3 regions of the Yersinia enterocolitica subsp. enterocolitica genome follow, and region 3 is predicted to be linked to each of the others. Evidence: predicted binding sites of a transcription regulator. Region 3 holds the regulator's gene; each other region holds the start of a gene.

Region 1 (10,125 bases), 2.7 Mb from region 3:
CCGCATTCATTGATGATGGCCTTTATGGCGGAGTATGACAGCGGTGAGCTGCGACATGACCCTAAAGAGCTGCTGAATGCCGGTTGGTATCGCTATGATCAATTACCATTGTTGCCACCACCAGGCACCGTGGCACGTCGCTTGATTGAAGATACCGTCGTATTATGCCGCGAAGAGCAGTTCGACGACGGAGAATAGCTAAAAACCGCTTTTAGCTGCCGCAGGAAAGTATTATCTGGCATGCTACAATGCGTGCGGATAATCAAGGGAGCTTTATCATGAATGAGTTGAAAAACGATCGCTATCTGCGTGCTTTGCTACGCCAGCCGGTAGATGTCACTCCGGTGTGGATGATGCGCCAGGCTGGTCGCTATTTGCCAGAGTATAAAGCCACCCGCGCTATTGCCGGAGATTTTATGTCGCTGTGCAAAAATGCTGAATTGGCCTGTGAAGTGACGATGCAACCATTGCGTCGTTATCCGCTGGATGCGGCGATTCTGTTTTCCGACATTCTGACCATTCCTGATGCTATGGGGTTGGGGTTGTACTTTGAAACCGGCGAAGGCCCGCGTTTTCAATCTCCGATTACCTGCCGGGCTGATGTTGAAAAACTGCCCATTCCCGATCCAGAACAGGAATTGGGCTATGTTATGAACGCGGTGAGAACCATTCGCCGTGAGCTGGCCGGTGCGGTGCCATTAATTGGCTTTTCCGGCAGCCCGTGGACATTGGCGACTTATATGGTTGAAGGTGGCAGTAGTAAGGCCTTCACCAAACTGAAGAAAATGATGTATGCCGAGCCGCAGACTTTGCATTTGTTGCTGGATAAATTGGCTGACAGTGTCATTTTGTATCTCAATGCTCAAATCAAAGCTGGCGCGCAATCTGTGATGGTCTTTGATACCTGGGGTGGGGTACTGACCGGGCGTGATTATGCAGAATTCTCCTTGAATTATATGCATAAAATCGTCGATGGCCTGATTCGCGAAAATGACGGGCGTCGAGTGCCAGTAACCTTATTTACTAAAGGTGGTGGGCAATGGCTGGAAGCGATGGCCGCGACCGGTTGTGATGCTTTGGGGCTGGATTGGACTACCGACATTGCCGATGCGCGCCGCCGGGTAGGTGACAAAGTTGCTCTACAAGGCAATATGGACCCTTCAATTCTTTATGCGCCTGCTGCGCGTATCGAGGAAGAAGTCAGTACAATTCTGGCCGGTTTTGGTCAGGGTGAAGGGCATGTATTTAATCTGGGCCACGGTATCCATCAGGATGTCCCACCAGAACATGCGGGTGCTTTTGTGAAGGCAGTCCATGCATTATCAAAACCTTATCACCAAAAGTAATCAATCTATAGACAGGGTGGCAGATGGTAGACACCAAAGCGTTACGGGCAGAACAGCTGCAACGCGCATCTGAAATTAGCCTTCAAGATGATATCGCAAGTGAGTCAGTGCGCTTTATCGCGGGAGCAGATGTTGGTTTTGAGCAGCAGGGGGAAGTGACCCGTGCTGCTATTGCCGTTTTACGTTACCCCTCGCTCGAATTGGTGGAATATCAGGTTGCCCGCGTGGCAACTTCACTGCCGTATATCCCCGGTTTACTCTCTTTCCGTGAATATCCTGCATTATTAGCCGCTTGGGCGCAGATACAACAACGGCCTCAACTGGTTTTTGTTGATGGGCAGGGGATAGCGCACCCTCGTCGTTTAGGGGTTGCCAGCCATTTTGGCTTACTGGTAGATGTCCCGACCATTGGTGTTGCCAAAAGTCGTTTATGCGGGAATTTTGAGCCATTGGGCGACGATAACGGCGCATTGCAGCCTTTGGTTGATGCCGATGAGCAGTTAGGTTGGGTATGGCGCAGCAAAAGCCGTTGTAATCCCTTGTTTATTTCACCGGGCCACCGGGTGAGTGTTGGCAGTGCGTTAGAATGGGTTCGCCATTGTATGGCGGGGTATCGGTTGCCGGAGCCGACCCGTTGGGCAGATGCGATTGCTTCAAACCGTCCGCAATTTCAGCGGTGGGTGCGGAAAAATCCTGATTTGCTTGGCAACCATAGGGATATGATTTAATTTCGGGTACACTGCCGCGCAGATAATGAATAACGAGAACTCATCATGATACGTAATCCGATTCATCTACGTCTCGAAAAGCTGGAAAGTTGGCAACATCTGACTTTCATGGCTTGCTTGTGCGAGCGGATGTATCCCAACTATCAGCAATTTTGCCTGGAAACCGAGTTTGGTGATCCGGCCGTTTACCGACGTATTCTGGATCTTATCTGGGAAACTTTGGTGGTAAAAGACGCTAAGGTTAATTTTGATAGCCAATTAGAGAAGCTGGAAGAGGCAATTCCTTCTGCTGATGACTATGCTATTTACGGTGTTTACCCTGCCATCGATGCCTGTATTGCTTTAAGTGAAGCTATTCATTCACGTTTGAGTGGCGAAACTTTAGAGCATGCTATCGCCATCAGCGAAACGTCAATCCGTACCGTTGCGATGTTGGAAATGACATTGGCTGGCAAAGAAATGACCGATGAAGAGCTGAAAATCTTGCCCGCGATTGAAGAAGAATGGGATATCCAATGGGAGATTTTCCGCCTGTTAGCCGACTGCGAAGAGCGCGACTTGGATCTGATTAAAGGGTTACGTTCTGACCTACGGGAAGCGGCTGTTAGCAACATTGGCATAAATTTAACGCAATAAGGCAAGAAAACGTGATTTAACGCCTGATTTGTCACGTCTTAAGGCTTCACATCTGCCCCCTGTCTGTTCTACATTTGGGGGGCGAAAAAAAGTGGCTATCGGTGCGTGTATGCAGGAGAGTGCTGTCAATCGGCATATCCGTCGCACTCGATGCTTTGCAAACGATAAACACACTGTAAGGATAACTTATGAATAAGACTCAACTGATTGACGTAATCGCGGACAAAGCGGACCTTTCTAAAGCTCAAGCAAAAGCGGCTTTGGAATCCACACTGGCTGCAATTACCGAATCTCTGAAAGAGGGTGATGCAGTACAATTGGTTGGTTTTGGTACCTTCAAAGTAAACCATCGTAATGAGCGCACTGGCCGCAACCCACAAACCGGTAAAGAAATCAAAATTGCTGCAGCTAATGTGCCAGCGTTTGTTTCTGGTAAGGCATTGAAAGACGCTGTTAAATCTTAATAGTGTGTCAGTGAAAATAATAAACGGGGGGGTGGCAAAGCCCCTTTTGTTTATGCAGCGGGTGCTGATGACCCTCGGTCTAGCCTTTGGTCTCAGCGCCTGTAGCAGTCAGTCCGGCTCCCCTCAATTCAGTGCCAGCGGTTATATCGCCGACAGCGGTGTAGTGCGTTTATGGCGTCAGGATAATGCACAACAGCAACCACAAGTGCTGATGAGCGTTTACAGCCCCTACTCCGGGGGGAACACTCGCGTGACTTTTTACGAATATCAACATGGCGTATTGCGGGAAATCCGGCGTAATGACTTGGGTGATGATCCACAAAGTGTCGAGTTACGTTTTGATGAGCAAGGGCAGGTCAGTTTTATGCAACGCCAACTAGCAACACGGCGTGAGCAACTCTCGGTTGATAATATTGCCGTTTATCAATTGGAGGCTAAGCGGATTCTGGAACTGAGCAGCGCACTGCGCGCCGGTAACGTTCAGTTAATTCAGGGGCGCTGGCAAGATGGCATCGTGACAACCTGTGCTGGGAAAACGTTGCGCCTGAGTCTTGATGATAATTCGCAAGCATGGTTGAGTAAACGGGGCGCAAATAGCGCAGAACCATTGGGTGTCGCGTGGCTTGATTCATCGGAAGGACAGCAATTGCTATTGGTTGCTAATCAGGACTTCTGCCGCTGGGAGCCGAAGGCCGGTAGTCTATAAGGCCGAAAGAAGTAGGGCACAGCAAACTGTGCCCACAGAATACAGTGGTAGCGTTATTTACCGCGAGCCTCTATTCTTCACAAACCACAATTCTTCACGAACCACTATTTTCACGGGTAATCGCTCGATAGCCAATGTCTTTGCGGCAGAATGCACCTTCCCACTGAATCTTCTCAGCGAGCTTATAAGCATGTTGCTGTGCCTGTGCAACTGTTGCCCCGAGTGCCGTCACACACAACACGCGCCCACCGCTGGTCACCACATTATTATTGCTGTCTAGCTTGGTTCCAGCATGGAACACTTTGCCATCAGCCACTTCCTGTTGTGGTAGCCCATGAATGATATCACCCTGACGGTAATCAGCTGGATAGCCGCCTGCGGCCAGAACCACACCCAGTGACGGGCGTTCATCCCAGTCAGACGTTTTCTCGTTCAACTTGCCTTGTGCGCCAGCTAAACACAACTCAACCAAATCTGAACGCATACGCAACATGATTGGTTGAGTTTCCGGGTCGCCAAAGCGGCAGTTGAATTCGATAACCTTTGGTTGCCCATCGGCGGAGATCATCAAACCTGCATAAAGAAAACCGCTGTAAACATTACCTTCAGCTGCCATACCGCGCACGGTGGGCCAGATAACTTGATCCATGACTCGCTGATGGACTTCGTCCGTGACGACAGGTGCCGGAGAATAAGCGCCCATGCCGCCGGTATTCGGGCCAGTATCACCATCACCAACGCGCTTATGATCCTGGCTGGTGGCCATCGGTAACACGTTTTCACCATCAACCATCACAATAAAGCTGGCTTCTTCACCATCGAGGAATTCTTCCACCACGATGCGATGGCCGGCATCACCAAACGCATTGCCAGCGAGCATGTCATGTACTGCGGTTTCTGCCTCTTCCAGCGTCATTGCCACAATCACGCCTTTACCGGCAGCCAGTCCATCAGCTTTAATCACGATTGGCGCACCAATTTTGCGCACATAAGCTAAAGCAGGCTCGACCTCGGTGAAATTCTGGTAAAACGCGGTTGGAATATTATGGCGGGCCAGGAAATCTTTGGTGAAAGCTTTAGAACCTTCCAATTGGGCTGCGGCTTGCGTTGGGCCAAAGATAGTCAGGCCCGCCGCGCGGAAGGCGTCAACCACACCGATGACGAGTGGTGCTTCTGGGCCGACGATAGTCAGGCCAATATCGTGGCTTTGCGCAAATGCCAGTAAACCGGCAATGTCGGTGGCGGCGATATCGACATTTTCTAGCGTGGGTTCCAGGGCCGTGCCAGCATTACCCGGCGCAACATAAATTTTATCGGCTAAAGGTGACTGTGCTGCTTTCCAGCCTAGCGCATGCTCGCGCCCGCCATTGCCAATAATCAAAATATTCATCTGATGACTCCGTTAAGCGGGTTAATTAATGGCGGAAATGGCGCATGTCGGTAAAGATCATGGCGATACCATGTTCATCAGCCGCAGCAATGACTTCATCGTCACGAATAGAACCACCCGGTTGGATGACACAGGTGATCCCGACGGCTGCAGCTGCATCAATACCGTCGCGGAATGGGAAGAAAGCATCAGAAGCCATGGCAGACCCTGCCACTTCTAAACCTTCATCTGCCGCTTTGATACCGGCTATCTTGGCCGAGTACACACGACTCATCTGGCCTGCACCTATGCCGATAGTCATATTGTCGCGCGCATAAACAATGGCATTAGATTTAACGAACTTGGCGACTTTCCAGCAGAACAGCGCATCACGCAGCTCTTGTTCGGTCGGCTGGCGTTGAGACACCACACGCAAATCCGCCTCAGTCACCATACCCAAATCGCGGTCTTGTACTAACAAACCACCATTAACACGTTTGAAATCCAGGCCAGCAGAACGTTCTTGCCACTGACCGCAAGTCAGAACACGCACATTCTGTTTGGCGGCTAACAGCGCCAAAGCTTCAGTACTGACTGATGGGGCAATAATCACTTCAACAAATTGACGGCTGATAATGGCGCTGGCGGTTTCGGCATCCAACTCGCGGTTAAAGGCGATAATGCCGCCGAAAGCTGATGTTGGGTCAGTTTTATAGGCTTTGTCATAGGCGGCCAGCAGAGAGTCAGCAATCGCCACGCCACATGGGTTGGCATGTTTAACTATGACACAAGCTGGTTCGCTAAACTCTTTCACACATTCAAGTGCAGCATCGGTATCAGCAATATTGTTATAAGAGAGGGCTTTGCCTTGTAATTGCAGTGCGGTAGCCACTGATGCTTCTTTCACATCTTCTTCTATATAGAAGGCGGCTTGCTGGTGGCTGTTCTCACCGTAACGCATATCCTGTTTCTTTATATAGTTAAGATTCAGGGTGCGAGGGAAGCGGCCAGATGGTTGCTCTGTGTCACCATGATAAGCTGGCACCAATGCGCCGAAGTAGTTGGCAATCATGCTGTCGTAAGCGGCGGTGTGTTCGAAAGCTTTGATCGCTAGGTTGAAACGGGTTGGGTACGTCAATGAACCGTCATTCTCGTCCAGCTCGGCAATAATTGCTGGGTAGTCGCTGCTCTTAACGACAATGGCGACATCTTTATGATTCTTGGCCGCAGAGCGCACCATGGTTGGGCCACCGATGTCGATATTCTCAACGGCGTCTTCCAATGAACAATCCGGGCGGGCCACGGTTTGGGCAAAGGGATATAAATTCACGACTACAATATCAATTGGCTGAATATCATGTTGAGCCATGATTCCATCATCCTGGCCGCGACGGCCTAAAATGCCGCCATGTACTTTGGGATGCAAAGTCTTAACGCGTCCGTCCATCATTTCTGGGAAGCCGGTGTAGTCAGACACTTCGGTGACAGGCAGGCCTGCATCAGCCAGCAGACGGGCAGTCCCGCCAGTGGAAAGTAACTCGATACCACGTTGTGAAAGTGCAGTGGCGAATTCGATGATGCCGGCTTTGTCAGACACACTGAGCAGAGCACGGCGGATTGGGCGGCGTTGTTGCATGGTTTTATCCCTTGGCTTTGGAGTCGCAGTTGTTCTTCGCAATCAATCAATAGAGCGTTACGTGAATCTCTTCTATCTATATAAAGAGAAAAACAGATTCAGATAACATCCCAATAGCGAGAAATGCCAGCCAGTGGCAACTTTCATGTGAGACCGACCTCTCTACAGCATCAAAATACGTTTTATCGCGGGCGGTATTGACCCATTTTATAAAAACCACTTCATGTCATCGATATTTTGCCCGCGAGGTCACTCTTTTTCGACGCGGGGAATTGTAGCGAAAACGATTGCGTGATGCTCGTCAATTTTGAGAAGAGTTTCAATCTGTGGATAAGTTTGTGCACAACAGGGTATAAGGCGGGGTTTTGCTGTGGAATGCAGCAAACAGTCATTTTTATTGAAATTAGCGGTTGCGGGCGGCTGAGAACTCCCTATAATGCGCATCCATCGAGACGGCACACAACGAATCAAGTAGTTAAGTGACCGGCAAAGAGAACAGAGAAATTCAACGAAATTAAATGTTGACTCTGAATGAGGAAAGCGTAATATGCGCACCTCGCGTTACCAACCAAGTGTTGCTAACGCACTGCTCTTTAACAATTTATCAGACAATCTGTGTGGGCACTCGCAAGACGATATCGAAGCCTGTTTCGACAGGCAGAAGCAATATCAAAGTCTTGAAGAGTGACCAAAGCAGTACACATTTGAACTTCGGTTCGAATGCATATTTGCAGAAAGTAATCTTTGAGCATCGCTATGTTAATTCATAGCAAATCAAACAAATCTTAAATTGAAGAGTTTGATCATGGCTCAGATTGAACGCTGGCGGCAGGCCTAACACATGCAAGTCGAGCGGCAGCGGGAAGTAGTTTACTACTTTGCCGGCGAGCGGCGGACGGGTGAGTAATGTCTGGGAAACTGCCTGATGGAGGGGGATAACTACTGGAAACGGTAGCTAATACCGCATAACGTCTTCGGACCAAAGTGGGGGACCTTAGGGCCTCACGCCATCGGATGTGCCCAGATGGGATTAGCTAGTAGGTGGGGTAATGGCTCACCTAGGCGACGATCCCTAGCTGGTCTGAGAGGATGACCAGCCACACTGGAACTGAGACACGGTCCAGACTCCTACGGGAGGCAGCAGTGGGGAATATTGCACAATGGGCGCAAGCCTGATGCAGCCATGCCGCGTGTGTGAAGAAGGCCTTCGGGTTGTAAAGCACTTTCAGCGAGGAGGAAGGCCAATAACTTAATACGTTGTTGGATTGACGTTACTCGCAGAAGAAGCACCGGCTAACTCCGTGCCAGCAGCCGCGGTAATACGGAGGGTGCAAGCGTTAATCGGAATTACTGGGCGTAAAGCGCACGCAGGCGGTTTGTTAAGTCAGATGTGAAATCCCCGCGCTTAACGTGGGAACTGCATTTGAAACTGGCAAGCTAGAGTCTTGTAGAGGGGGGTAGAATTCCAGGTGTAGCGGTGAAATGCGTAGAGATCTGGAGGAATACCGGTGGCGAAGGCGGCCCCCTGGACAAAGACTGACGCTCAGGTGCGAAAGCGTGGGGAGCAAACAGGATTAGATACCCTGGTAGTCCACGCTGTAAACGATGTCGACTTGGAGGTTGTGCCCTTGAGGCGTGGCTTCCGGAGCTAACGCGTTAAGTCGACCGCCTGGGGAGTACGGCCGCAAGGTTAAAACTCAAATGAATTGACGGGGGCCCGCACAAGCGGTGGAGCATGTGGTTTAATTCGATGCAACGCGAAGAACCTTACCTACTCTTGACATCCACGGAATTTAGCAGAGATGCTTTAGTGCCTTCGGGAACCGTGAGACAGGTGCTGCATGGCTGTCGTCAGCTCGTGTTGTGAAATGTTGGGTTAAGTCCCGCAACGAGCGCAACCCTTATCCTTTGTTGCCAGCACGTAATGGTGGGAACTCAAAGGAGACTGCCGGTGATAAACCGGAGGAAGGTGGGGATGACGTCAAGTCATCATGGCCCTTACGAGTAGGGCTACACACGTGCTACAATGGCAGATACAAAGTGAAGCGAACTCGCGAGAGCAAGCGGACCACATAAAGTCTGTCGTAGTCCGGATTGGAGTCTGCAACTCGACTCCATGAAGTCGGAATCGCTAGTAATCGTAGATCAGAATGCTACGGTGAATACGTTCCCGGGCCTTGTACACACCGCCCGTCACACCATGGGAGTGGGTTGCAAAAGAAGTAGGTAGCTTAACCTTCGGGAGGGCGCTTACCACTTTGTGATTCATGACTGGGGTGAAGTCGTAACAAGGTAACCGTAGGGGAACCTGCGGTTGGATCACCTCCTTACCTCAGATACGCATTGCGCAGTGTCCACACAGATTGTCTGATGAATGTAAACGAGCAAGAGCACCTGTTGATGAGGGTGATGATTGTGTTGTAAGGCCTCGGCATTGAGTTTTTACTGCATCAGTCGTTCGAATGTGTCACCACATTCTCACCTTTACACAAAAATACTGAATCCATGATTCAGTAGAAATTTTTGTGTCCCCATCGTCTAGAGGCCTAGGACACTGCCCTTTCACGGCTGTAACAGGGGTTCGAATCCCCTTGGGGACGCCACTCCGATAATGTGTGAAAGACATTATCAACCGGTTCTTTATGAACTCAAAAGTATCTTAAAGATGACTTTAACAAGTCGTGTTTAAGATATTGCTCTTTAACAATCTGGAACAAGCTGAAAATTGAAACAATACAGCTGAAACTTATCTCTCCGTAGAAGTACTGAGATAAGGATTAACCTGTATTAGAGTCTCTCAAATAATCGCAATGCCAATGTGTTTATCATTGTTGCAGTGTGAGCGAGAAGATACTCAGCAAGGCGTACAGCGCACAGCAACCGGAGTGAACGCTACGTTCATGAGGATTGCGCGCACTGCACAACGACGCAGAGTGTGTTCGTAGCCACACCAATAAAGAAGAAACATCTTTGGGTTGTGAGGTTAAGCGACTAAGCGTACACGGTGGATGCCTAGGCAGTCAGAGGCGATGAAGGGCGTGCTAATCTGCGAAAAGCGTCGGTAAGGTGATATGAACCGTTATAACCGACGATACCCGAATGGGGAAACCCAGTGCAATTCGTTGCACTATTGCATGGTGAATACATAGCCATGCAAGGCGAACCGGGGGAACTGAAACATCTAAGTACCCCGAGGAAAAGAAATCAACCGAGATTCCCCCAGTAGCGGCGAGCGAACGG
Region 2 (10,125 bases), 1.2 Mb from region 3:
ACCGGCAGGAATAGAAAGCTCTAATGCTGCATCAATTGCTTTATATAAGGCATCGCGATCAACCGGTTTAGTCAGAAAACTAAACACCCCTTGTTGGGTCGCGGCCACGGCATCAGGGATCGAGCCATGTGCGGTCAGGATAATCACTGGCATACCCGGTTGATGCTTTTGTATTTCAGCAAACAACGCCATACCATCCATTTCATCCATACGCAAGTCACTGATAACCAAATCAATTTTATCGCGCATCAACAGACGCAATGCTTCCTGCCCGCTTTCCGCGGTGGTGACATTAAAACCTTCACTGGTTAAACGCATTCCCAGCAATTTCAGTAAGCTAGGGTCGTCGTCAACCAGCAGTAGATTGGCCGGTTTGCGTGGCGTCATGTGATTCCTTATTTGTCGCTGGTGGCACGTCAGTTGGTGGTACGACTGGTGCGGCATAAGTATCAGCCGGCTTTTCTACCGGTTGTGGTGCGGGTTTGCTGTCTGCTGGCGGCTCGGTTGGTTTACTTTCAACCGGGCTGGTGGATGCGGCAGGTTTGTTTTCCGCCGGTTTAGCTTCAGCAGGTTTGGTTTCTATAGGTTTAACATCCGCAGGCTTGGTTTCAACCGGTTTAACCGGCTCGACTTTAGGCTGAGGTTTAGCCTCAACTGGCTTGGTTTCTGCTGGCTTGAGGGCCGCAGCGGCTTTGCTGTCAGCATCGGTTTCCGGGATCTCGTTTTGCATTTGCTTACGTGATGAAAGCTGCCGTTCGATATCTGTCAGATTTTCCAGCTTACGGGTAGTATCCAGTAAATTATATTGCAACCGAACCTGACTTTCTCTCAGGCGGTCAATTTGCGCGTCGGACTCTTCTTGCAAGCGCTGATAACGCGTGCGCTCTTCTGCCAGAGAGATGCGCAGAACTTGCTGCTCACGCCATAGTTGAATCAGTGGCCGCACCGCGCCGGGGAAACTTTGGCTATAGCTGTTCAAGCGCTCAACGACTTGACGACGCTCGGCAATCGACGGTTCAGCGCTGCTCACCAAAATACCCTGTTTGAAGGCGGCTGACCACGTCACGACCGGTAATGTTTTGGCTAATACCCGTGCTTGAGTTGAACCCAAGCGCTCAGCACAATCCATCGCCCGTAACCAATAAAGGGAGTTTTCCAGCGTCTCTTTATCATCAAGATCCCACAATACATCACAGGATAAGGTCCGATAATCAACGATTTTCGTTTCTGGTATCACCATCTGAACAGCTTGGGAGAAACGACCCGCTGTCGGGTTATCAGTACATCCCGTGAGTAATAGCGGGGCCAGCAACAAAGCTGGCCAAAAAATACCCGAGCCTGACCTTCCCACCAGCTTATTGGTAGTAGTTGATGTCGGACATGACAAAAAGACGGTCTTTTTAATAACGCTGCTCATAGACCATTTGTACATTATTTATTCATTCTCAGCGGTTAATGGCAATTCAACACGGAAACAGACTGCGGCGTAATCCACGGACACCAATTGCAAGTCGCCCTGCATACGTTTGATACAGTCCTGAGCAATACTCAGCCCCAGCCCGCTGCCTTTGACGGCCCCTTTTCGCTGATGACTTCCCTGGAAAAAAGGCTCAAATATCATTGTTTCTTCAGATTCCGGGATCGAAGCACCGGTATTGGCGATATCAATTTGTACGCGGTTATTCACCTGACGGCTTCTCACCCAAATGGTACCGGATTCCTCGCCATAGTGCACCGCATTGGAGTAGAGATTATCTAATACCCGCATCAATAGTGTCGGATCTGCCCAACAAATATCCGCTTTCAGATCCGTCTCGGTACGAATCATCTTGGCTCGCGCCGGTAAGCTATGGGCTGAAATCACATCTTCAACCATTTCTACCAATTCGACATTTTCCAGCTCACCGGGGCCATCAGCCAGTTTACGGTTATAGTCCAATAATTGTTCAATTAATAATTGTAAATGGCGGCTACTGTTATCCAGGATAGCCACGACTTCTTTTTGATCTTGAGTCAGCGGGCCGGCAACCTCATCTGCTAACAATTCAGTACCTTCGCGCATACTGGCCAGCGGCGTTTTTAATTCATGGGAAATATGGCGTAAAAACTCATGGCGCTGTGATTCAAGCCAAGCTAAACGTTCACTGAGCCAGATAATGCGCTGTGCCAGCGAGCGTAACTCTCGCGGCCCTTTAAACAAGGCCGTGTTACCCAGTGGACGCCCCTCTCCTAACCGATTAATCATTCGCTCGATGCCTTTAACCGGCCCGATAATCATGCGTGTGAATAACACCACCAGCAACACGCTGACTAAAAACAGTAACAGGGACTGCCAGCCAAAAAATTGCCCACGTTCGGCAATATCTTTTTGCAGTTGCTGTCCTCGGGAGAAAATCACATCACGGGTGGCCTGTACCATTTCGGCATTCGAACGCGAAAATTGCTCTAATAACGCCGAAGCATTTTGTTCTGGCCCACTATTTTTACATTTAATATCAGAAAGTTGCGTTAACAATTCACGCAGGGTCTGATAATAGCGAGCATCGGGCAGGATGGCGGCATGGGCATCGAGCATTTGAGCATACTGTTTACGCTGATGCTGATAGAGCTTTGCCAGTGTTGCATCATCTAATACACAATACTGGCGATAACTGCGCTCCATTTCGAGCGCCACGCTGGTCATGGCCTCACTGCGCCGGGCATCTGCCAGCGTGGTGCGATTAATGTCGGCCGCCTGGGTGCTCAGATGGTCAAGGCTTTGATAAGCCTGATATGCCAGCACCAATAGAGGGAGCAGCACCAACAGAAATGCCATGAGCACCAATTGACGTAAAGAACGGGGGAACAAACGCCATCTTTTCAACGAAATCATCTCATTACCTATCATTCTGTGGTGATGCTAACTGACTCTATCAGGATTACAATGCCTGTGACCCAATTTATGCGGGCATGTCCGCAACTTGTCCGTTTGATTGAAGTAAAAAAAAAGCACTTAGCGTTGAGCAAAGTGCTTTTAATTAAGGTTGCTGGTCCATTATTGTCAGAATCATCATCAGACCTGCTTTTAGTGTCATTTGCAGTAGAAACGGGGGCTTTAGCTTGTCTTTGACCCTATGATGCCCTAAATAATTCGAATACAGGAAGACGGCCAACGTACATGCGGCTTGAAGTATGACGGATATAGATGTGACAACGGGGCAATAAATTGCCCCGTCGCAGAATATGTGGATGCCCTTAAATATCGTCTCCAGTTTGATGAAGCCGAGGCAATCATCGGGAGGATGAGACGAATAGCATCCAGACATGTCCAATATTGATGAACTACTCATCACAGCAGGACATAGGCGGCGCCTCACTCAACGTGTCGTCCGATGTTTGATAATGTGCATTCACACAATATCGGTTTGGGTGGACGATAGGCACCAGTCTTAGGCATCATTCGGTGGCTTATGAAGTGCATATTCCGCTATACGGCGGGACTATCATAAAGAGGTGAATGAGCAACTGATAGTAGTAATGCACCTTGCGTGCCATGTTTTAGAATTAAATTATAACTAATTGATATTAAGCTAAAATTAATTTTAACCCCTCTCTGAAACCTTACTTACACCAATCAAACCGAGTGATTTAATCCGTTTTTGTCGCTATTACCCGACACCTGATTCTCTTTTAAATAAAACACTTATAAATCAATATTATAAATGTCTCCTTTTTGAGACACATTAAAACATCATTGTCGCAATTTACCGACAAAAACCATAAAAACATTTAAAATCAATTAATTAGTCATTTTATTTTGCAATTAATTATGTTTAGCGCCATCAACCACACCACACAGTGATACTGTTGAAATTATCACCACGTTATAATTTATGTAATTTCATCACTGCGACATATGAGTCACCATGGGTAGCAATAAAATCCTATAACAAGAAAATAAAAATAACCTTTTTAATGCCAAAAAATAATAAACCCGCGACACTTAAAAATACCGAGGTTAATATGACCACAATAAATAAAATACTTACCACAATAGCTCTGATTTTTTTTATCAATATCCAGAGTATATATGCCGTAACACATACATTATTAGTATCACCAAACCCTAGACTACATGGCATAGATAAAATAAATCATATTCATGATGAAGAAAGCGCCACTGCACCTCAAATTGAGGTGAACTACTTTCAATATAACCATCAGTTAATAAATAAAAAATCCTCTGTTTCTTTCACTATTAGCTCACCTGAATTTGTTAGTTATTACATCTATTTAGCAAACAATGAAAATACCATATTACATGAAACGTCCGGATTTATTAATCATAACGCCCAAAGAATAGATCTGAACCTGGAGAATATTATCGCCGGAAACTATGATCTGGTCGTGGAAGTTTATAATAATGAGAAAGTATCAACTAAGAAAACGTTTCCACTCATATTTAAATAATAGTGAAAACAGCCTAATAAAAGAAAGGGGCATCATCCAATGCCCCTGCTGTCATATTCAAAGCAAATTGACTTATCCCAATTGCTTACGCGCATTCCGGAACATACGCATCCATGGGCTATCTTCGCCCCACTCTTCTGGGTGCCATGAGTTACTGACAGTGCGGAAAACCCGCTCAGGATGCGGCATCATTACCGTTGCCCGCCCACTGGCACTGGTGACTGCGGTGATGCCATTAGCGGACCCATTAGGGTTAGCTGGGTACTGCTCGGTCACGACACCGTAGTTATTTACAAAGCGCAGCGCCACCAGATTGTTTTGCTCCAGTGTCGCCAGATGCGCGGCATCACGCACTTCAACTCGCCCTTCACCATGTGAAACAGCAATTGGCATCCGTGAACCGGCCATATCCTGCATAAACAGTGATGGGCTGTTTGCCACTTCAACCAGACTGAAACGCGCTTCAAAGCGGTCTGACAGATTGCGGACAAAACGTGGCCAATGGTCAGCGCCGGGGATCAATTCACGCAGATTAGACATCATCTGGCAGCCATTACAAACGCCCAACGCCAGCGTTTCAGGGCGATGGAAGAAAGCTTCAAACTCTTCACGCACCCGATTATTGAACAAAATAGACTTCGCCCAACCTTCGCCCGCACCCAGCACATCACCGTATGAGAAACCGCCGCAAGCAACCAACGTTTGGAAGGATTGCAAATCAGTGCGCCCTGCCAGCAAGTCGCTCATATGCACATCAACCGCATCAAAACCGGCGCGGTGGAAAGCGGCTGCCATTTCCACGTGAGAGTTAACCCCTTGCTCACGTAGCACTGCCACTTTTGGTCGCACTTGCTTGATGATGTAAGGTGCGGCAATATCTTCTGCTGGGTCAAAGGTCAGTTTCGCATTCAGGCCCGGATCACGTTCATCCTGTTTCGCCTGATGCTCTTGATCGGCGCAATCCGGGTTATCGCGCAGGCGCTGCATCTGCCAGGTGGTTTCAGCCCACCACAAGCGCAAGGTGCTGCGTTTTTCACTGTAAACCACATCAGTGCCACTGCGGATGTCAAAGACATCCCCCTCAACAGCGCGGCCCAGATAGTGGACACAATTCGCCAGACCATGATCTGCCAGCATTTGTTCCACTGCGGCTCGCTGCTCAGCGCCCACCTGAATCACCGCCCCCAGTTCCTCGTTAAACAAGGCAGCCAGCGCATCATCACCCAGGGATTGAATATCCACTTGCACGCCACAATGGCCAGCAAAAGCCATTTCAGCCAGTGTCACTAACAGGCCGCCGTCAGAGCGGTCGTGATAGGCCAACAAGGCTTGATCAGCGACTAAATGCTGCATCGCGTTGAAGAAACCCGCCAGCTGTTGCACATCGCGCACATCTGCCGGTTTGTCCCCTAACTGGCGATAAACCTGAGTCAACGCCGTCGCCCCCAGCGCATTGTGACCCGCGCCCAAATCAATCAGCAGCAGCGCATTATCACCTTTATCGGTGCGCAGCTGTGGGGTCACTGTGTGGCGAACATCTTCGATACGCGCGAAAGCCGTAATTACCAAGGACAGCGGCGAGGTCATTTCGCGCTGTTCCTCCCCTTCCTGCCAGCGGGTTTTCATCGACATAGAGTCTTTGCCCACCGGAATGGTAATCTCCAGCGCCGGACATAACTCCTCGCCCACCGCACGTACCGCGTCATACAAACCGGCATCTTCACCGGGGTGGCCCGCTGCGGACATCCAGTTAGCCGACAGTTTAATGCGCTTAAGTTCGCCAATTTGGGTCGCGGCGATATTGGTCAATGCTTCGCCAACCGCCAAACGGGCTGAAGCGGCGAAATCCAGCAAGGCCACTGGCGCACGTTCGCCCAGTGACATGGCTTCGCCATAATAACTGTCCAGACTGGCGCTGGTTACCGCGCAGTCAGCTACCGGAATCTGCCATGGGCCAACCATCTGATCACGGGTGACCATACCGGTTACAGTGCGGTCACCAATGGTTATCAAGAAGGTTTTCTCGGCAACTGTTGGCAAATGCATTACACGTTTCACTGCATCAGCAATGCTGATTTCAGCCCGTTGCAATGCCTCACCTTTCGCCTGTAGGCGGGTGACATCACGCAGCATTTTCGGTGTTTTACCCAACAGCACATCCAGCGGCATATCAATCGGCTGATTGTCGAAATGGCGGTCATTCAGGGTCAGATGTTTTTCTTCGGTGGCTTCACCGATAACAGCATAGGGTGCACGTTCACGGCGGCAAATTTCTGCAAATTGTGCCATTTGCGCAGGAGCAACGGCCAGAACATAGCGCTCCTGGGATTCGTTACACCACACTTCCAACGGACTCATACCCGGTTCGTCATTGAGGATATCGCGCAGTTCAAAGCGACCACCACGGCCACCATCGCTCACCAACTCCGGCATGGCGTTGGACAAACCGCCAGCACCGACATCATGAATAAACAGGATGGGGTTGTGGTCACCCAACTGCCAGCAGCGATCAATCACTTCCTGACAGCGGCGCTCCATTTCCGGGTTATCACGCTGTACCGAAGCAAAATCCAGATCTGCATCAGATTGGCCAGATGTCATGGAAGAAGCAGCCCCCCCCCCCAAACCGATGTTCATCGATGGCCCACCGAGCACCACTAGCTTGGCACCGACGGTAATTTCGCCTTTTTGCACATGACCCGCGCGGATATTGCCAATCCCGCCCGCCAACATAATCGGCTTATGGTAACCACGTAACTCAGTGCCGTTATGGCTGTTCACGCGCTCTTCATAGGTACGGAAATAACCCAGCAGTGCCGGACGGCCAAATTCATTGTTAAATGCCGCGCCACCCAATGGGCCTTCGGTCATGATATCCAATGCGGTAACAATGCGATCTGGCTTACCGAAATTCTCTTCCCACGGCTGTTCAAAACCGGGGATACGCAAGTTAGATACCGAGAACCCCACCAAACCGGCTTTCGGTTTAGCACCGCGCCCGGTGGCACCTTCATCACGGATCTCGCCACCTGAACCGGTAGCCGCGCCTGGCCACGGCGATATAGCCGTCGGGTGGTTGTGGGTTTCCACTTTCATCAGAATATGCGCCTCTTCCTGATGGTAGCCATAAACGCCATTCTCTGGCGCAGCAAAGAAGCGCCCAACCTGAGAACCTTCCATCACCGCGGCATTGTCTTTATAGGCAGATAAGACGTAATCCGGTGTGTGTTCAAAGGTGTTTTTGATCATCTTAAACAGCGACTTAGGCTGGTCAACACCATCAATTTTCCAATCCGCATTAAAAATCTTATGGCGGCAATGCTCAGAATTGGCCTGAGCAAACATATACAGCTCGATATCTGTCGGGTTACGCCCAAGGCCGGTAAAGGCGGCCAACAGATAATCAATTTCATCCGGAGCCAGTGCCAGACCTAATTTAATATTGGCCTGCTCCAGTGCACTGCGGCCCTGCGCCAGAATATCCACCCGTTGCACTGGGGCTGGCTGGTGGTGAGAGAACAGTTGCTCAGCTTGCTGCAAATCAGTAAAGACCGTTTCCATCATGCGGTCATGCAGCAGTGCCGACAATTGTTGCCATTGGGTTTCAGTCAGGTTCGGGCCTTGTATATAGAAAGCCAGACCGCGCTCCAGACGCAGCACCTGTGGCAATGCACAATTGTGGGCGATATCTGTTGCTTTGGAAGACCACGGAGAAATAGTGCCCGGCCTTGGGGTAACCAAGAGTAAACGCCCTTCTGGCGCATGTTCGGGGAGAGATGGCCCATACTGTAGCAGCCGCTGGAGTCTGGCATGTTCGTCAGCACTCAATGGGGCGCTAACATCGGCAAAGTGAACATATTCTGCATAGATATCATCTACTGGCAGATGAGCATCCTGGCAACGGGACAGCAGTTTGGTAATTCGAAAAGCCGACAAAGCGGGCGAACCACGCAGTATTTCCATAATCTAAGTTTCTCTCTCTTCGAAGCGACTGGAACAGCACTTCATTGGGCGCAGCACTCATTGGCGCAAAACAGGGGAAAACGCGCGCCATTATAGTGAATCTGAGCCGCCGACGAAACCGTTTGCGTAGCTATTATTAATAATTGCGTCAGAAAGTGTCGTTATCTTTAAAAGATGAACACCGAATAAATAAGCTCGCAATAAAGTTGCACAGTGACGATTTGTTGCGCAAAATGCCACTCCACTGGGGATTTAACCATGTCGATTTCAGTTTCACGACACACATATAAAGAGCGCTGCCGAGAGATAACTATTTGACGCGCATAAAATTAAACTACTTTGTTATCGGTGTAGTCGCCTTACTTCTGGCTCTCGCGCTGTGGCCCAATATTCCCTGGCGCAACGGCCAAGAGGGGCAACTGGACCGTATAAAAGCCCGTGGTGAACTGCGAGTTAGCACAATAAGTTCACCGCTTATCTACTCGACCGGAAAGGATGGCCCTTCCGGTTTCGACTATGAGCTGGCAAAACGTTTTGCTGACTATCTGGGGGTTAAGTTGGTGATGACCCCTCATCATAATATCAACGATCTGTTTGATACTTTAGATAGTGATGATGCAGACATGATTGCTGCTGGGCTGATTTATAATAGTGAGCGTCTTAAGCGGGCGCGCACCGGCCCTGCCTATTATTCCGTGTCGCAACAATTAGTCTACCGCTTGGGTTCTCCCCGGCCAAAGTCATTCAGTGATCTGAAAGGGCAGCTGATTGTGGCCTCCGGCTCGGCCCATATGACCACATTGAAACAGCTTAAACAGACGAAATATCCGGATCTTAACTGGGGGTCGTCTGTCGATCGCTCAGGAAAAGAGTTATTGGAGCAGGTCGCTGATGGCAAGCTCGATTATACCCTTGGCGATTCTGTCACCATTGCTCTGCTACAACGTATCCATCCACAATTGGCAGTCGCTTTTGATGTCACGGATGAAGAGCCGGTGACCTGGTATTTCCAACAGAGCCATGATGACAGCCTGTATGCGGCGATGCTTGATTTCTACAGTGAGATGGTAGAAGACGGCAGTTTGGCGCGCCTGGAGGAAAAATATCTGGGTCATGTCGGCAGTTTTGATTATGTCGACACGAAAACATTCCTGTCCGCTATCGACAATGTTCTGCCCTCTTTCCGGCCATTATTTGAAAAACATGCTGGCGAAATCGACTGGAGGTTACTGGCTGCCATCGCTTATCAGGAATCCCATTGGAATCCACAAGCGACTTCCCCAACTGGCGTGCGCGGCCTGATGATGCTCACGCGAGCCACCGCAAGTGGTTTGGGAGTCAAAGACCGGGTTGATCCGGAGGAAAGCATTAGAGGCGGATCGGTTTACTTACAGCGGTTGATGCAAAAGGTACCAGATACCATTCCCGAAGATGAACGAATCTGGTTCGCACTGGCGGCATATAATCTGGGCTACGGTCATATGCTCGATGCCCGCAAGTTGACCAAAAACCAGAATGGCAATCCGGACAGTTGGGTTGACGTAAAAATGCGGCTACCGATGTTGAGCCAAAAGCGCTACTACCCAAGCACCACTTATGGCTATGCTCGCGGTCACGAAGCCTATAACTACGTCGAAAACATCCGTCGTTATCAGGTTAGCTTAGTGGGATATTTGCAGGAAAAAGAGAAGAAAGCAGCGCAGCACGCCGCGA
Region 3 (10,125 bases):
CCAACGACTCGATCTTGCAAGGTGAGGACAGGTAGAAGAGTAAAGCGTCCGCGCCACGGACGGCGCGGCTCGAGCCATCAGGGACGATTTTACGGCGTCTTTATGATCTACCTGTTTTCACCGCTGCGGGCACTTTGTCAATAACCTCAGGCAGCTTAAGTAGCTGCCTTTTTATTTATTACCTAAGCTGGCAGCTCATTACTCTGCTGCAGGTTTTTCTTCTTCAGTACGGTATTTATCTGCCGTCTCTTTCAACAGTTGTTGCAGTTCACCACGCTGATACATTTCCATCAGGATGTCGCAACCGCCCACCAATTCGCCGTCAACCCACAGTTGTGGGAAAGTTGGCCAGTTAGCGTATTTTGGCAGCTCAGCACGGATATCTGGATTCTGCAAAATATCAACGTAAGCAAAGCGTTCGCCACAAGCAGATAGCGCCTGTACAGCCTGAGCAGAGAAACCGCAGTTTGGCAGTTTTGGTGAGCCCTTCATGTAAAGCAGGATGGGGTTTTCTGCTATCTGGCGCTGAATTTTATCAATCGTCGTCATTTCTTGCTTCCTCAAGCCATTTAGTGGCTACAATACTTAGAACCTATCCATTAGGGCTATTTTATTATTGCGTCCAGCCTATTGTAGCGACTGTCACCACTGGAATAAAACGCCATCTTTTGCAGGGGTTTTACTCGGTTAGTTGTGGATTATATTATCAGCTACAAATATGTGCATTTAGAATAACATTTTTGATCCCTTCTCTTCATTATTATCTTCACTGAGGGATACCAGAAATTCGGGTCGACTAACTCGTTGACGTATGGTTGATTTAAGTTCATTAGCCGTGTGAAAAAACGACAATTGCGACGCCATTAACGTTTTCTCACAATATCGACTAAAATCCTGTAGCTCTCCGCTTTTTTATATCCGGAGTTTCGGCAATACTGTGACTCTTCATCTTCATTTCAGGGCCAAGGTTGGTAGCGTTATTATGCGTTTAATACTTACGCTGTTTGTGCTGCTGTTTACCCAGCTATTTCTAAACCTCGCACATGCGTCGCCGCAGGCTCACGTCTCGGCTGAGCAAAAAAAAGGCCAAGTCAGTCAGGCCAGTCCTGATGACCGTAAAAAGCGTAAAGCTGATAAAAATACTAAAAAAGCCAAAATTGATAACAACAAAACCAATAGTAAAAATGTGACAAATAAAATAGCGACCAACAACGATAAAAAGAAAACGGCAGCTACCGCCAGCAAAACCATTAAGAAAAAGGCACAGGAAGTCAGCAAACCTACCAGCCCAAAAGTCACTAGTAGCAAAAAAACGAATATTAAAACTGCTAGCAATAAAAAAGCGGCAGTTAAAAAAACCGAAAAAGTGGCTTACGGTCGCCATCGCAATAAAACCCAAGGTAAAGCCGCGACCGAATTAGTAGCAAATAGTAAAATAAAACTCAGCCCTGCGCATAAAAAGCGCTATCAGCATGCTAAACAGACCGCAATGAGCAAACTGATGAAGCAAGTAGGGAAACCTTATCGCTGGGGTGGCACCTCCCCTAATACCGGTTTTGATTGCAGCGGGCTTATTTACTACGCCTATAAAGATGTCATCAGAATAAAAATGCCACGTACTGCTAATGAAATGTATCATTTGCGCGATGCAGCACCGGTTAAACGCGCTGAATTAGAAAGTGGTGATTTAGTGTTCTTCAATATTGCTAATCGCGGTGTTGCTGATCATGTCGGCGTTTATTTAGGCAACGGCAAATTTATTCAGTCACCACGCACCGGTGAAGAAATTCGTATCAGCATGCTAGACAACGACTACTGGCAAGATCATTATGTCGGCGCTCGTCGTGTTGTGACACCGAAAACTATCCGCTAAACCAAGCACCGCACCCGGTAGCCCTATCGGGTGCTTGTATACCTGTCAAACATACCTGTCAAACTTCAACCAGCCAATATCCCATCAAATAATATGGTTATGCCTGTCATTCCTGTTAAAAGTTGTTAAAATTAATGCCCACAATAAAAATACAACAATTACGATTTTAACCGCTCCTCACCACATCTTAGTGAGCTAACGTTCGGATTTGAGGAGCAAACACCCTGAGCAACCCCGAAAGGAGAGAGCTATGTCTTTTGAATTACCGGCATTACCTTATGCACAAAATGCACTGGAACCGCACATTTCTGCTGAAACGCTGGAATACCATTACGGCAAGCACCACAACACCTATGTGGTAAACCTCAATAACCTGATCAAGGATACTGAGTTTGCAGGTAAATCCTTGGAGGAGATTGTCAAAACCTCCAGTGGCGGTATTTTTAACAATGCAGCTCAAGTTTGGAACCACACCTTTTACTGGCACTGTTTATCACCTAATGGCGGCGGCGAGCCGACAGGAAAAGTCGCCGATGCCATTAATCAATCCTTTGGATCTTTTGCTGAATTTAAAGCGCAATTTACTGATGCGGCGGTAAAAAACTTTGGCGCGGGCTGGACCTGGCTGGTCAAAAAAACGGATGGCACGTTAGCTATTGTCAGCACATCAAATGCGGCGACACCGCTGACGACCGCTGATAAGCCATTGTTAACTGTGGATGTATGGGAGCACGCTTACTATATTGATTATCGTAATGCGCGACCAAAATATCTGGAGAATTTCTGGGCGCTGGTGAATTGGTCTTTCGTTGAGAAAAACTTAGCCTGATAAGACAAGAAGCAAAAGACGCCGGGTAATCATATTACCAACAGAAATAATTAAGGGCGGGTTAACCGCCCTACTTATCACTTCACACCGGCACGCGGCTTAATTAATTCATGACCGCCACGAAGCTAAAGGCAATAATCATCGCCAGTGCACCAACAGTCGTAATCAGCGACATTTTCAGATTGGTATCCATAAGAACTCCTCAGCCGGTTTATTTTAGTAGGGTAAAGGCACATAGTTAGTGCGTTAAATTATTTTCCCACAGTTAAGAAAAAAAATCTTGTGCCCATTACGCACTTTATAACATTGATTACCTCTTCCACTTTTCCTCCAGATCAGCCAAAATTCGCAGTTCATAACTGTATGCCGACTAATAACGTCTAATAAATACTCTCAGACGACCATCTGACTTAGCTCTCCAGCCTACTATCTTGTTTCTGTCTGAGCGGTGTTCGAGTCATGCAGGCAAACGATTAACATAATACTTACCTGCTGTAACAGGTGAGCTTAGGAGTCATTCTTTTTATGGCAACGATTAAAGATGTGGCCAAACACGCGGGTGTGTCTACTACCACCGTTTCGCACGTTATCAACAAAACTCGTTTCGTCGCCGAAAACACCAAGGCCGCTGTGTGGGCAGCCATTAAAGAACTGCATTATTCACCGAGTGCTGTGGCGCGCAGTTTGAAAGTTAATCACACTAAATCAATTGGCTTGTTGGCGACATCCAGCGAAGCCCCCTATTTTGCTGAAGTGATCGAAGCGGTTGAAAATAGCTGTTATAGCAAAGGCTACACTCTGATTTTATGTAACTCTCATAATAATCTGGACAAGCAAAAAGCCTATTTGGCGATGCTGGCACAAAAGCGTGTTGATGGCTTATTGGTGATGTGTTCTGAATATCCGGAACAGCTACTGGGAATGTTAGAGGATTATCGCAATATTCCAATGGTAGTGATGGATTGGGGAACCGCCCGTGGCGATTTTACCGATTCGATTATTGATAATGCATTCGAAGGCGGTTATTTAGCTGGCCGTTATCTTATTGAGCGTGGTCACCGCGATATCGGGGCTATCCCCGGCCAGCTATCGCGTAATACCGGTGGCGGTCGCCATCAGGGCTTCCTAAAAGCATTAGAGGAGGCCAACATCACCCTGCGAGAAGAATGGGTGGTTCAAGGTGATTTTGAGCCAGAATCCGGCTATAAAGCCATGCATCAAATTCTGACACAAAAGCATCGTCCGACTGCTGTATTCTGTGGTGGCGATATTATGGCAATGGGCGCGATATGCGCCGCAGATGAATTAGGTTTGCGTGTACCACAAGATATTTCGGTGATCGGGTATGACAATGTGCGTAATGCGCGCTATTTCTCGCCGGCGTTGACCACCATTCATCAGCCGAAAGAGCGATTGGGTGAAACGGCTTTTGCTATGTTGCTCGACAGAATTGTCAGCAAACGCGAAGACCCTCAAACCATTGAAGTACATCCAAAACTAGTCGAACGTCGTTCTGTTGCTGATGGCCCATTCCGCGATTATCGTCGCTAAGCACAGTTATCATCGCTAAACATTTAGTCTGCCGGTAGCGCCCTGTTACCGGCGGCTAATTCTGCCGAAGCTCATTATCCGTGCCATTAGCATCTCTTAGCCACTCATCATTTAACGTGACACTGTCACCCAAATATTCCAACATCCAGGCTAAGGCCGGGGAATGGTTATTCTGCTCCCACGTCAAGCAACACGGGCTAGCAGGTAAGGGGTCAGCGAGTGTTAAGGCTGCCAGTTTCCCTTGTGCAATCAGGGGCGATACCATATGAGCGGGCACCATGCCAATACATAACCCCTCACACAGACAGTCTATGCCCGTCGCCCAATCCGGTGCCACTAATCGCTGTTGGTTATCCAACGTCCAGGTATCTCGTTTCGGCAAATTTCGCGCAGTATCCTCTAAACAGAGGGAGGGATAAGGCCGCAACTGATCGTCGTTAAGTGGCCCGGTTAGCTGCGCTAAAGGGTGATTGATACTTACTACGCAATGCCAGGTCAGAAAACCCATGTCACGGAAGACGAACCGCCCGCCAACCGGGATGGCACGCGTCGCACCAATGGCCATATCCGCTTGCCCATCCGCCAGCGCATCCCAAACGCCGTTAAAGACTTCATAACGCACCCGCAATTCGATATCGGGAAAATGGCGATAAAAATCCAGCACTAAACGGCGGCTTCGCTGAGGTTTGACAATTTTATCGACCACGATATTTAATTGCCCGCGCCAGCCATTCGCCACTTGTTGACATTGACGACGTGTGTCATTCATTTTTTTGATAACATCACGCGATTCTTTAATAAAAACTTTGCCTGCTTCGGTCAATTCTACATCCCGATGGCGGCGCGCAAATAGCGGCACAGCCAACCACTCCTCCAATTGACGCACGGTATAACTTATCGCAGACGGTACGCGGTGCAATTCTTGCGCAGCAGCGCTGAAACTCCCGGTGCGCGCAACAGCATCCACCACATCTAATGAGTATTCTGACCACATGGTTTTGCGCTTCCTTTAAACGGAATTTTTGACATCAATTTTTTTGATAGCATGGCGCAAATATTACCGTTTCACAACAGAATATCGCGTCGTTAGAATGCCCCCGCAATTAATTTTCGATAACAAAAGTTTTACCTGCAAAAACTATAATTTAGCCAAAGTCATTGGAACCACAGGCAGGCAGCAAACGAACACATCCCGATGAGCTTATATCAATAAGTGATGCGGGTAAGTAAGAGCAGCTAACACCCCTGCGGTTTCAAGGACGAAGGATATAATGAGAAACAACAATGAAAACAACATCGAGCTTCATGTTCTACCTGGCCGGTTTGAGCATGTTGGGGTATCTGGCCACTGACATGTATTTGCCCGCCTTTGGTGCCATGCAACAAGAACTCCAAACCTCCGCCGGCTCCATCAGCGCCAGCCTTAGTATCTTTCTCGCGGGTTTCGCGATCGCCCAACTTATCTGGGGACCCGTTTCGGACAAAATAGGCCGCAAACCGGTGCTGTTAGCAGGGTTAGGGTTATTTGCTATCGGCTGCCTGGGGATTTTATGGGTTGAAACTGCGGCGCAGTTATTGGTTTTGCGCTTTATTCAGGCGGTGGGGGTCTGTTCCGCTGCGGTGAGCTGGCAAGCCTTAGTGGTCGATCGCTATCGCGACGGCAAGGCCAACCGAGTATTTGCGACCATTATGCCATTAGTGGCGTTATCCCCTGCGCTCGCGCCATTACTGGGTGCCTGGTTATTAAACCATTTCAGCTGGCGCTCAATTTTTGTCGTGCTATTGGCGATTACCCTGCTGCTACTGATTCCGACCGCCTTGCTTAAGGAACGGAAAAAAACAGCGCCGGATAACGTAGATAGAAGCAAAAACGCCATTAGTTTCTGGCAGTTACTGAAGTCTCCGGTATTCAGCGGCAACGTGATGATGTTTGCTGCATGCAGTGCCGGTTTTTTTTGCCTGGCTAACGGGTTCACCTTTTATTTTAGGTGATATGGGATATAGCCCGAATGTCATTGGTTTGAGTTATGTTCCACAAACAGTAGCCTTTCTACTGGGGGGATTTGGTTGCCGTAGTGCATTGAGTCGAATCAAGGGTAACACCCTACTGCCGTGGCTGTTGGCCGGTTATGCTATCAGTATGATTGCACTTTATCTGATAGCAACGCTGACGACGCCAACACTGGTGACCTTACTTATTCCGTTCTGCTTAATGGCGCTTGTGAATGGTGCCTGCTACCCTATTACCGTAGCAAATGCATTAATGCCCTTTCCTGCCAGTACGGGTAAAGCAGCAGCGTTGCAAAACACACTACAACTGGGCTTGTGTTTTATTGCCAGCATGATGGTGTCGGCCTATATCAGCCAACCTTTGCTGGCAACCGTCACTGTGATGCTGTCAACGGTAGCTTTAGCCGCATTGGGATATGGCATTCATTGTTATGCGTTGAGGAAAGAAAAAGTCCATACTAATAATAATGACTATAATTGCGTGGAGTCATAATTCCTTGTAAAAATAGTCACTAAGTGAAATTTTGGCCGGGAAAGATTTAGTATTGAGAAAGCTTCCCGGCAAGCCTATACTCGGTTTAACCGATTATAATATCATTTAAAAAAAGCATTATCTTAAGCACTTGCTGGACGCGTGGATTGCGTCACATTTACTCTTATGGATGAGCAGCCCTAAATTAGGGTTTCTTCTTAATCTTCCTCTGTCCGTAATGGATACCAAACACCAACTTTATTGGTATGTATCTGCGCATATAGTTTTTATCGCGGGTCATAAGTCAGAAGAAAGTGATGGAGAAGCTATGAGTTCATCCTGTATAGAAGACCAGAGTATTCAAGAAAATCCGTGGTTTCGCATTGTACAAGAAATGCTGAGCCGCGCTGATATTGAAATCAATGGCTCACGTCCCTTCGATATTAGAGTTAATAATCCAGACTTCTTTAAGCGGGTATTACAAGAAGGATCTTTGGCATTAGGTGAGAGTTATATGGATGGCTGGTGGGAATGCGATCGGCTGGATATTTTCTTCCAGCGCGTTCTCAGAGCTGGTCTGGAGCATCAACTTCCACACCATTTCAAAGATACTTTACGCATTGCTGCCGCACGTATTATCAATTTGCAATCGAAGAAACGAGCTTGGATTGTCGGCAAAGAACATTACGATCTCGGTAATGATCTGTTTAGCCTAATGCTCGACCCCAATATGCAATATTCTTGCGCCTATTGGAAAGATGCGGCCACCCTTGAACAAGCGCAGGAAAATAAATTGCAGATGATCTGTGAGAAGCTGCAATTAGCACCGGGTATGAAGCTGCTCGATATCGGTTGTGGCTGGGGTGGGCTAGCCGCTTACGCCGCGCGCCATTTCGGGGTGTCGGTTTCAGGTGTCACTATTTCAGCTGAACAGCAAAAATTGGCACAAAAACGCTGTGAAGGTTTGGATGTCACTATTTTGCTGCAAGATTATCGCGACCTGGATGAACAATTCGATCGTATTGTCTCGGTGGGAATGTTCGAACATGTTGGGCCTAAAAATTACAGCACCTATTTTGAGATAGTTAAACGTAATTTAAAACCTGACGGTTTATTTCTGCTACATACCATCGGCGCTAATCGTACTGACCTGAGTGTTGACCCGTGGATTAATAAGTATATTTTCCCCAATGGGTGTTTGCCGTCGGTACAACATATTGCCAAGGCCAGCGAGCCTTATTTCATCATGGAAGATTGGCATAATTTCGGGGCCGATTACGACCGAACATTGATGGCCTGGTATGAACGTTTCCAAGCCGCATGGCCAAAATTAGCTGAGAATTACTCGCCTCGATTTGAGCGGATGTTTAGCTATTATCTGAATGCCTGTGCCGGTGCATTCCGCGCCAGAGATATTCAATTGTGGCAGGTATTATTCAGCCCCAATGGGGTAGAAGGCGGTATTCGGGTCGCTCGTTAATATCTAACGTGATACTCTTTTAAAAAGACAGACTTAAAAAGGCAGGAGCACATCAGCCCTGCCTTTTATTATTTTATACGCGAGCGACTTTTTCAGCTGCTGCTACCGGAGCAATTTCGCGTTGCGCCAATACCCGCTCAACGGTATCCACTACAGCCTGTGTTTGGGGGTCTATTTCAATATTCACCCGATGCCCCAGTCGCTTTTTACCTAATGTGGTTCGCGCCAGTGTTTCCGGAATCAAATGAACGCAAAAACGGTTACCCACCACCTCGCCAATGGTCAGACTGATGCCATCAATACCGATAAAGCCTTTGTGTAATACATATTTCATTAAATCGTCGCTGGGCAGTCGAAACCAGATCTGACGGTTATTTTCTGAGGTATATATTTTGGCTATTTCAGCGGTACAAATAATATGACCGGACATAAGATGGCCGCCAATTTCATCACTAAATTTAGCGGCCCGCTCCAGATTAACTACATCGCCTACTTTAATATCACCCAAATTGGTAATACGCAGCGTTTCCTTCATTAAATCAAAACTGACTCGATTTCCATTAACCTCAGTCACTGTCAAACAGCAGCCATTGTGGGCCACTGAAGCACCTAATGCTAATTCAGGTAACATCTCAGTTGGCATTTCGACCACATGGGTGCGGAAGTTGGATTTCTCGTCAATGGCAACCACTGGCGCGGTGCCTTGAACAATACCGGTAAACATACGCCATGCCTCTTATCTGTAAAAAAATCTGTAGAAAAAAAGTTTCACTGCCCTGATTTTGCCTCAGAAGATCAGGAAAACCAAACCACTTAGACTAAAAATCTGTATTCGCGTTATTTCATTGAAACTGAATGACAAGGATTGCTTAAGCACTGCGAGGAGGTACAATCTTTTATACTCTTCGTGTTCCGAGAGTATTATGTTTTCCCGCTATTTTATTTATCGGTTACAAAACGATAAATTATCGCTACTGAAATTATAACTAGGTTATACCCATGCATCGTGAAGAACGATGGGTAGATAAAGGTGCATACGTGCAGAAGTATATCGTCGAAGCGCGTAGCTTGTTGGCTCTCGCTATTCCTGTTGTTATCGCGCAATTGTCCCAAACCGCCATGGGGGTGGTTGACACTATAATGGCCGGTTCTGTCAGTGCAACCGATATGGCTGCGGTGGCGGTGGGGACCTCAATCTGGTTACCGGCTATCTTATTTGGTCACGGATTATTGTTGGCGTTAACGCCGACAGTTGCTCAACTTAATGGCTCCGGGCGGCGCAACCAAATTGCTCATCAGGTCAGACAGGGCTTTTGGCTGGCATTCTGTGTCTCGGTATTAATTATGGTGGTCATCTATAATAGCGACCACATCATTATGCGCATGCATAATATTGATCCGGTACTGGCAGATAAAGCCGTTGGTTTCCTGCATGCCATTATGTGGGGCGCGCCGGGCTATCTCTTCTTTCAGGTGCTACGCAATCAGTGTGAAGGGCTATCCAAAACCAAACCTGGGATGGTGATTGGATTTATTGGTTTACTGGTTAACATTCCCATTAACTATATTTTCATCTACGGTAAATTTGGTGCTCCGGCATTAGGCGGTGTCGGTTGCGGGGTGGCAACCGGAACGGTTTATTGGGTGATGTTCTTAATGATGCGTTGGTATGTGACGCGCGCGCGCTCACAGCAAGATATCAAACTGGAAAAAGGATTTGCTGCACCGGACTGGCAAGTCATGAAACGCCTCGGGGGTCTTGGGCTGCCGGTTGCGCTGGCGCTGTTTTTTGAAGTAACGTTGTTCGCGGTTGTCGCATTACTGGTTTCTCCGCTGGGCATTGTCGCGGTGGCTGGGCACCAGATTGCCCTCAACTTTAGTTCATTGATGTTTATGTTACCGATGTCATT

Evidence for each region. Region 3 encodes PurR, which represses purine synthesis genes. Its sites were predicted from a motif close to CANGCAAACGTTTGCNTG; they were not measured.
Region 1: the regulator PurR is predicted to act here: its motif matches at 7,162-7,179, upstream of purH (bifunctional phosphoribosylaminoimidazolecarboxamide formyltransferase/IMP cyclohydrolase).
Region 2: the regulator PurR is predicted to act here: its motif matches at 8,524-8,541, upstream of purL (phosphoribosylformylglycinamidine synthase).

The regions. Positions count from the first base shown of each region.
Region 1 is NZ_LR590469.1:3,693,577-3,703,701, forward strand. It holds gene nudC (NAD(+) diphosphatase) at 1-198, shown strand, start outside; gene hemE (uroporphyrinogen decarboxylase) at 279-1,346, shown strand; gene nfi (deoxyribonuclease V) at 1,370-2,074, shown strand; gene FGL26_RS17535 (YjaG family protein) at 2,120-2,710, shown strand; gene hupA (nucleoid-associated protein HU-alpha) at 2,899-3,174, shown strand; gene FGL26_RS17545 (DUF1481 domain-containing protein) at 3,227-3,880, shown strand; gene purD (phosphoribosylamine--glycine ligase) at 3,975-5,270, opposite strand; gene purH (bifunctional phosphoribosylaminoimidazolecarboxamide formyltransferase/IMP cyclohydrolase) at 5,296-6,885, opposite strand; gene FGL26_RS21525 (hypothetical protein) at 7,433-7,573, shown strand; rRNA gene FGL26_RS17570 (16S ribosomal RNA) at 7,673-9,215, shown strand; tRNA gene FGL26_RS17575 (tRNA-Glu) at 9,413-9,488, shown strand; rRNA gene FGL26_RS17580 (23S ribosomal RNA) at 9,867-10,125, shown strand, end outside.
Region 2 is NZ_LR590469.1:2,150,780-2,160,904, forward strand. It holds gene glrR (two-component system response regulator GlrR) at 1-387, opposite strand, end outside; gene qseG (two-component system QseEF-associated lipoprotein QseG) at 350-1,417, opposite strand; gene FGL26_RS10155 (sensor histidine kinase) at 1,436-2,872, opposite strand; gene FGL26_RS10160 (hypothetical protein) at 2,924-3,109, shown strand; gene FGL26_RS10165 (hypothetical protein) at 3,847-4,449, shown strand; gene purL (phosphoribosylformylglycinamidine synthase) at 4,522-8,412, opposite strand; gene mltF (membrane-bound lytic murein transglycosylase MltF) at 8,727-10,125, shown strand, end outside.
Region 3 is NZ_LR590469.1:946,372-956,496, reverse strand. It holds gene FGL26_RS04450 (Grx4 family monothiol glutaredoxin) at 199-549, opposite strand; gene FGL26_RS04445 (C40 family peptidase) at 983-1,873, shown strand; gene sodB (superoxide dismutase [Fe]) at 2,124-2,702, shown strand; gene cydH (cytochrome bd-I oxidase subunit CydH) at 2,806-2,895, opposite strand; gene purR (HTH-type transcriptional repressor PurR) at 3,228-4,253, shown strand; gene punR (DNA-binding transcriptional activator PunR) at 4,309-5,247, opposite strand; partial or broken gene punC (purine nucleoside transporter PunC) at 5,538-6,756, shown strand; gene cfa (cyclopropane fatty acyl phospholipid synthase) at 7,064-8,215, shown strand; gene FGL26_RS04410 (riboflavin synthase) at 8,289-8,939, opposite strand; gene FGL26_RS04400 (MATE family efflux transporter) at 9,254-10,125, shown strand, end outside.